One region of the Arthrobacter sp. RAF14 genome, then DNA from elsewhere that is predicted to be linked to it. Evidence: riboswitches for the same ligand, from Rfam matches in the RefSeq annotation. Region 1 holds a riboswitch; the other holds the start of a gene.
What was found. Region 1 has a riboswitch for S-adenosylmethionine ahead of metX (homoserine O-acetyltransferase MetX). Riboswitches for the same ligand answer to the same signal wherever they lie in the genome.
Positions count from the first base shown of each region.

Region 2: it holds a riboswitch for S-adenosylmethionine, as region 1 does, so the genes downstream of both, AB4Y75_RS03755 (aminotransferase class V-fold PLP-dependent enzyme) here and metX (homoserine O-acetyltransferase MetX) in region 1, are expected to answer to the same signal.

Region 1 is NZ_JBFREG010000002.1:169,039-172,642, reverse strand. It holds gene AB4Y75_RS08455 (bifunctional o-acetylhomoserine/o-acetylserine sulfhydrylase) at 81-1,400, shown strand; SAM riboswitch class IV at 1,545-1,659, shown strand; gene metX (homoserine O-acetyltransferase MetX) at 1,671-2,834, shown strand; gene AB4Y75_RS08445 (hypothetical protein) at 2,975-3,472, shown strand; gene AB4Y75_RS08440 (SGNH/GDSL hydrolase family protein) at 3,474-3,604, opposite strand, start outside.
Region 2 is NZ_JBFREG010000001.1:799,503-803,106, reverse strand. It holds gene rsgA (ribosome small subunit-dependent GTPase A) at 1-243, shown strand, start outside; gene hisN (histidinol-phosphatase) at 308-1,129, shown strand; SAM riboswitch class IV at 1,202-1,317, shown strand; gene AB4Y75_RS03755 (aminotransferase class V-fold PLP-dependent enzyme) at 1,355-2,764, shown strand; gene AB4Y75_RS03750 (methyltransferase domain-containing protein) at 2,938-3,604, shown strand, end outside.

The DNA.
Region 1 (3,604 bases):
CGTCTACCTCCCTTCCGGGAAGGCTGACGCCGGCGATGGTGGGGGAGACCGTTCCTGGCCCTTGAAATCTAAGGAATGCCATGACCAACAACTGGTCCTTCGAAACCCGCCAGATCCATGTCGGTCAGGAGCCGGACGCCGCCACGGGCGCACGGGCCCTGCCGATCTACCAGACCACGTCCTTCGTGTTCCCGAGTGCCGAGAGTGCGGCCAACCGCTTCGCGCTCGCGGAGCTGGCCCCCATCTACACCAGGATCGGAAATCCCACCCAGGATGCCGTGGAGCAGCGCATCGCCAGCCTCGAAGGTGGCCTGGCCGCCCTGCTGCTCAGCTCGGGTCAGGCCGCGGAGACGTTCGCGATCCTCAACATCGCGGAGGCCGGCGACCATGTGGTGGCCAGCCCCAGCCTGTACGGCGGCACGTACAACCTCCTGGCCAACACCCTGAAGAAGTTCGGCATCCAGGTCACGTTCGTCGAGGACCCGGACAACCTGGACCACTGGCGCGCCGCGGTGCAGCCGAACACCAAGCTGTTCTTCGCCGAGGTGGTCTCCAACCCGCGGCAGGACGTCCTGGACATCGAGGGCGTCGCCTCCGTGGCCCACGAATCCGGTGTCCCGCTGATCGTGGACAACACCCTCGCCACCCCGTACCTCATCCGGCCGCTCGAATGGGGCGCCGACATCGTGGTGCACTCCGCCACCAAGTACCTGGGCGGCCACGGAGCGGCGATCGCCGGCGTGATCGTCGACTCCGGCAAGTTCGACTTCGGAGCGGACCCGGAGAAGTTCCCGGGCTTCAACACCCCGGACGAAAGCTACAACGGCCTCGTCTACGCCCGGGATCTCGGCGCCGACGGCGCTCTGGGCGCCAACCTCAGCTACATCCTCAAGGCGCGTGTGCAGCTGCTGCGTGACCTCGGATCCGCCGTCAGTCCGTTCAACGCCTTCCTCATCGCCCAGGGTCTGGAGACTCTCAGCCTGCGCGTGGAGCGGCATGTGGAGAACGCGCTCAAGGTGGCCGAATTCCTGGAGGCCCGCGACGACGTCGAGCGCGTCGCCTATGCGGGACTGCCGAGCAGCCCGTGGTTCGAGCGGGGGCGCAAGTATGGCCCGAACGGCATCGGCGCCGTGGTGGCGTTCGAGATCGCCGGTGGGCTGGAGGCCGGCAAGGCCTTCGTGGACGCCCTGGAACTCCACTCCCACGTGGCCAACCTGGGCGACGTGCGCTCCCTGGTCATCCACCCCGCCTCCACCACCCACGCCCAGCTGAGCGAGGAGCGCCAGCGCGCCGCGGGCGTCACCCCGGGCCTGGTCCGGCTCGCGGTGGGCATCGAGCACATCGATGACATCCTGGCGGACCTGGACGCCGGCTTCCGGGCGGCCAAGGCTGCCGTCTGAGTCCCTCGGGACATCTGCAGGGCCGCGTATTCTTCGGAATGCGCGGCCTCCTGCGCCCTCCCGGCGAACATAAATCGCGGGGAACCGTCTCATGAGACGTCATCTTCAGAAACGGTCCCAGCGCATCATTTAGACTGGTCCCAGAGTCACGAGTGCCAGTGCCAAACCCCGGTTCGCTGGCCGGCAACCCTCCTCCTGCGGCGGGGTGCCCCGGGTGAAGACTCGGCCCGGCACCAGACGGTGCGGGCAAGCGTCAGGAAACGAGGCCCCATGACCATCGCTGCATCCCGTCCTCTGTCCACCGTGCGGGAGGCCCCCGCCCATGAGCCGGACCGCGACGCCGGCGCACGCCACGGCGTGCAGCGCACCGCCGTCGTCGGGCCGCTGGAGCTCGAAGCCGGTGGCAAGCTGCCGGAGGTCACTCTCGCCTACGAGACGTGGGGAACCCTGGCGCCGGACGCCGGCAATGCCGTCCTCATCCAGCATGCGCTCACGGGAAGCGCCCACGTGGCGCAGGGCGATTCGGACGAGGAAGGGTGGTGGGACGGACTGGTGGGACCGGGCCGTGCTATCGACACGGACCGGTTCTTCGTGGTGTCCGTGAACATCATCGGCGGCTGCAATGGGAGCACCGGGCCGTCGAGCCCCGCGCCGGACGGCAAGCCGTGGGGCTCGCGATTCCCCTTCATCACGCTCCGCGACGCCGCGGCGGCCGAGGCCCGGCTGGCAGACCGGCTGGGGATCCGTCAGTGGTTCGCGGTGGTCGGCGGTTCCATGGGCGGCGCCCGGGCCCTGGAATGGGCTGCGGGATTCCCGGACCGGGTCCGCAAGTGCGCCGTGATCGCCGTCGGCGCCCACAGCACGGCCGAGCAGATCGCGCTGGCCCAGGCCCAGACCCTCGCCATCCGCCAGGACCCGGCTTTCCGGGACGGCGACTACTACGGCGGTCCGGCCCCGGAGGCCGGACTGGCCCTGGCCCGCAGGATCGCGCACATCTCCTACCGCAGTGAGGCGGAGCTGGAAGCCCGGTTCAGCCGGAAACCGCAGGACGGCGAGGAGCCGCTCAGCGCGTCGGCCCTCGCCGAGCGGGGCCGGTACCAGGTGGAGAGTTACCTGGACCACCAGGGCTCCAAGCTGGTCCGCCGCTTCGACGCCAACAGCTACATCGCCCTGACGGAGGCGCTCATGAGCCACGACGTCGGCCGGGGCCGCGGGGGAGTGGAGGCCGCCCTCGCGGACAGCCCGGTCGAGTTCTTCGTGGCTGCGGTCGAGTCGGACCGGCTGTATCTTCCGTCCCAATCCGAGGCCCTCGCCGCAGCCCTGCCCGGCGACGTCGCGGTGCACCGGATCGCCTCGGAGATCGGGCACGACGGGTTCCTCACCGAGGCCGGCCAGTTGGGCGCGCTCCTGGGGACGACCCGCTACATCTGGTAGCGGATTCACCACCTGGATAGCGGACTCAGCGATGATGGATCGGCTGAGGGCACAGGGGCAGGTTCGTCGTGCACAGGGGCAGGCTCGTCTCGGACGGAGACCGTCCGAGGGCGGTGAGTCGCCCGGTGTAGGCTCCGAACATGGCTCTGGAACCACTTCTGCTCCGCCTGGACCGCATCGCCGGAGGACGCCAGGCAGGCGTCCTCATCGAGGAGCATCAGCGGCTCCATCCGAAGACGCGCCGCGCCTTCACCTGGGTGCTGTGGCTCCTGGTGGTCGAGCTCGTCCTGGGGGTGGGGGCCGTCGTCGTCGCACTCGTGCTGGCGAGCAGCGGCGAGCCCGTGCCGTTCGCCGTGTGGATGCGCACCGTGGTGGTGCTGGCCATGACGGCCACCCTGTTCTATTTCGCGTGGCGCGCGACCAAGGGCTGGTACTGGGCGTACCAGCGGCTCCGGCTCTTCGCGCAGATCTTCCCCGTGGTCACGCTGGTCATGGCCGCCATTCCCGGGCTGTACCCGCTCTGGATGGTGACCGAGCAGATCGTGTTCAGCCTGATCATGATCGGCATCGGGGACTTCCTCACGAGCGATCACATGAGGAACGCGTTCCGGAAACCGGCGCCGGCGGAGAACTCCTGAGTCAGAGCTCCTGACCCGGGAGGAACACCGGCCCGGGGACGGGGCGCTTCGGCTGGATGCCGTCGCCGGAGGACTGGTGGCGCAGACGGCGCAGAACCCACGGGAACAGGTGCTCCCGGGCCCAGAGGAAGT
Region 2 (3,604 bases), on a different contig from region 1:
TTCGGTCTGGCCCTCGTGGACCCCGAACGCATCCTGCAGGCGTTCCCGGACCTGGCGCCCGGCACCGAGGCCTGTGAGCGCGGCTGCAAGCACGGAGCGCACGCGGTCGGCTGCGGCCTGGATGCCTGGGTGGCCGAGGGCCACGCCGGGCCCGCCGGCGCGTCGCGGCTGGAGTCGCTACGCAGGGTCCTGGACGCGGGAACCCAGGAGGAACGCGAGGCCAAGGAGCTCGGCACGCCCTGACGGCGCGGTCACGTCCGGGGCCCGGATGAGCTGGGACGCTCGCTTTGTGGGTACGGTTTAACCCATGACGGACTCCTCCCAGAACTACACCGATGACCTCCGGCTTGCCCATGTCATGGCGGACCAGGTGGATGCCCTGACCATGGCCCGCTTCAAGGCCCAGGATCTGACGGTCGAGACCAAGCCGGATCTGACGCCCGTGAGTGACGCGGACCGGAGTGCCGAGGAGTACATCCGCGCTCAGCTCTCCCGGGCCCGTCCGCGGGATTCCGTCATCGGCGAGGAGTTCGGCACCACAGGGCATTCCTCGCGCCGCTGGGTGGTCGACCCGATCGACGGCACCAAGAACTTCGTACGCGGCGTGCCGGTCTGGGCCACGCTGATCGCCCTCATCGAGGATGATCAAGTGGTGGTCGGCGTGGTGAGCGCCCCCGCCCTGAGCCGCCGCTGGTGGGCTTCCAAGGGTCACGGCGCCTACACCGGACGGTCCCTGGCCTCGGCGACCCGCCTGAAGGTCTCCGACGTCCACCGTCTCGAGGACGCCTCACTCTCCTACTCCAGCCTGGGCGGCTGGAAGGAACTCGGCCTGCGGGACGAATTCCTCGACCTTCATGACACGGTCTGGCGCACCCGCGCCTACGGGGATTTCTGGTCGTACTGCCTGCTCGCCGAAGGCGCCGTGGATCTGGCATGCGAACCGGAACTGAACCTCTACGACATGGCGGCCCTGGTCCCGATCGTGACCGAGGCCGGTGGGCGTTTCACCTCCCTGGACGGCCAGGACGGCCCGTTCGGCGGCAACGCGGTGGCCAGCAACGGCATTCTGCACTCGGAGTTCCTCCGGAGGCTCAACCCCGGGCTGGACGATCTGCTGCAGGCTCCCTGAGCAGGTCATATTCCTCGTAATATTGGCGGCGCGTTCCTTCGGGGACGCGCCGCTGTTTTACTCTCGTAATCAGGTCACGAGTGCCAGCGCTAAACCCCGGTTTGCTGGCCGGCAACCCTCCAGACGCGGTGGGGTGCCCCGGGTGACGACCAGGCCGTCCACAGAAAGTGGTGCGGCAAGCGCGGTGCCCGCCTGTGCGGGCCCCTCACGATGCAGAGGTCCAGCATGTCCGTCAACACCCTCGCCCCCCGCTCCGCCGTCGCAGGAAACGAGCGCGGTCACGCGCCGTCGTTGGCCGCCAATCCGTTCGCCGCGGTCACCGGCGCGGAGATTCAGGCCCCGCTCATCCAGGGCGGCGCGGTCCGCTACGCAAACCTCGACTACGGGGCTTCCGCCCCCGCGCTCAGCGTGGTCTCGGCCTATCTGAACGAGATCCTGCCGTATTACGCGAGCGTGCACCGCGGCGCCGGATACGCCTCCCAGATCAGCACTTCGGTCTATGAGAACGCCCGGGAGATCGTCCGCGACTTCGTGGGCGGCCGCCCGGACGACCTGGTGATCTTCACGCGGAACACCACCGATTCACTGAATGTCCTGGCGGGCTGCCTGCCGCAGCGCCAGGGCGAACAGGCCGGCGACGTGCTCTACCTGGACATCGAGCACCACGCCAATCTGCTCCCCTGGCAGCGGGTCGGGCACCGGAGCCTGGTGGCCCGCGAGACCATCGCCGCCACCGTCGCCGCCCTCCGGGAGGAACTCGAAACCGGCGGCGTCGCCCTTCTTGCCGTCACCGGCGCGTCCAACGTCACCGGGGAGATCCTGCCGATCGCCGAGCTCGCCGCCCTGGCACACGAGTACGGCGCCCGGATCGTGGTGGACGCCGCCCAGCTGGCGCCGCACCGCCGGATCGACATCACCGCGCTCGACGTCGACTTCCTCGCCTTCTCCGGCCACAAGCTGTATGCGCCGTTCGGCGCCGGAGTCCTGGTGGGCCGCGCCGATTGGCTCGACGCCGGCACACCGCACCTGCTGGGCGGCGGCGCCGTGCGCGAGGCCCGCCTCGACACCGTCGTGTGGACCACCGGCCCGGCACGCCACGAGGGCGGCTCTCCGAACGTGCTCGGCGCAGCGACCCTGGCACGCGCCACCCAGGTCCTCGCCTCCCTGGATCACGACTCGTGGCAGCAGCATGAGGCGGACATCCGCCGGCACCTGGAGGAGGGCCTCTCCGCGCTGGAAGGCGTCACCGTGCATCGGATCTTCAGCGATTCTGCTGATTCGATCGGCGTGGTGAACTTCTCCGTGGAGGGTTACGACGCCGGCCTGGTGGCTGCCTACCTCTCGGCAGAGCACGGGGTGGGGCTCCGGGACGGCAAATTCTGCGCGCATCCGCTCCTCAAGCGTCTGGGTCTGCCGGCCGGTTCCCTCCGTGCCAGCTTCGGCCTGGGCTCGCGGCTCGAGGACGCCGAGCGTCTCATCGAGGGCATCCGCCGGCTCCGCGAGCACGGTCTGGGCTGGGATTACGTCGTGGACGCCGGACGCTGGGTCCCGGCGAACGACGAGCGGAGCTACCCTCACTGGGCCCCGAACACCCCCGGCACGGCCGGCGCCGCGCCCTGCACGACCACGGACTGAGCACCACCGCGGACCGAGCACCACCGCAGGCTGAGCCGGGCGGCTGCGGGTCGGGTCCGGGCGGCGGTTCCGCCCCGAGGGGATCCGCACCCGTCCCGCTTGTGCCACTCTTTAACGGCAGTGTCTCCCGGCGGCCCGCGGGAGACGTCCGTCGTCGTCCAGGAGTCACCCGCATGTCAGCCCGTCACGTCTCCCCACCCGGTGGTCCCCGCATGGACACCTCCACCCGACGGGAGATGGGCCGGGCCTTCGAGCAGGGCGGGGAACACTACGCGCAGGTCCGGCCGTCCTATCCGGAGGAAGCGGCCTCGTGGTGCGTTCCCGCAGGAGCACGGTCCGCGGTGGATCTCGGAGCGGGAACCGGCAAGTTCACCGAGCTGCTCGTGGACCTCGGCCTTGAGGTGACGGCCGTGGAGCCGTCCGCCGACATGCTCGCGCAACTGCACGCTCAGTTCCCCGGCGTCGCGACGGTGGAGGGGACCGCGGAAGCCACCGGCCTCCCGGCGGAGAGCGCCGATCTGATCACCGTGGCTCAGGCCTGGCACTGGTTCGACCCCCTGGCGGCGAGCGCGGAGGCCGTCCGGGTCCTGCGCCCGGGCGGGACCCTGGCGCTGGTCTGGAATCAGCTGGACACCTCGGTCCCGTGGGTGCACAGGCTGTCCCGCATCATGCACGCCGGCGACGTCATCAAACCGCACTTCGTGCCCGCCGTCGGGCCCGGCTTCGGCGAGCTCCAGGGGGCCGTGATCCCGTGGCACGACCGGGTCACTCCGCAGGATCTCCTGGAACTCACCAAGTCCCGGTCCTACTACCTGAGGGCCTCCGCCCCGACCCGAGAGA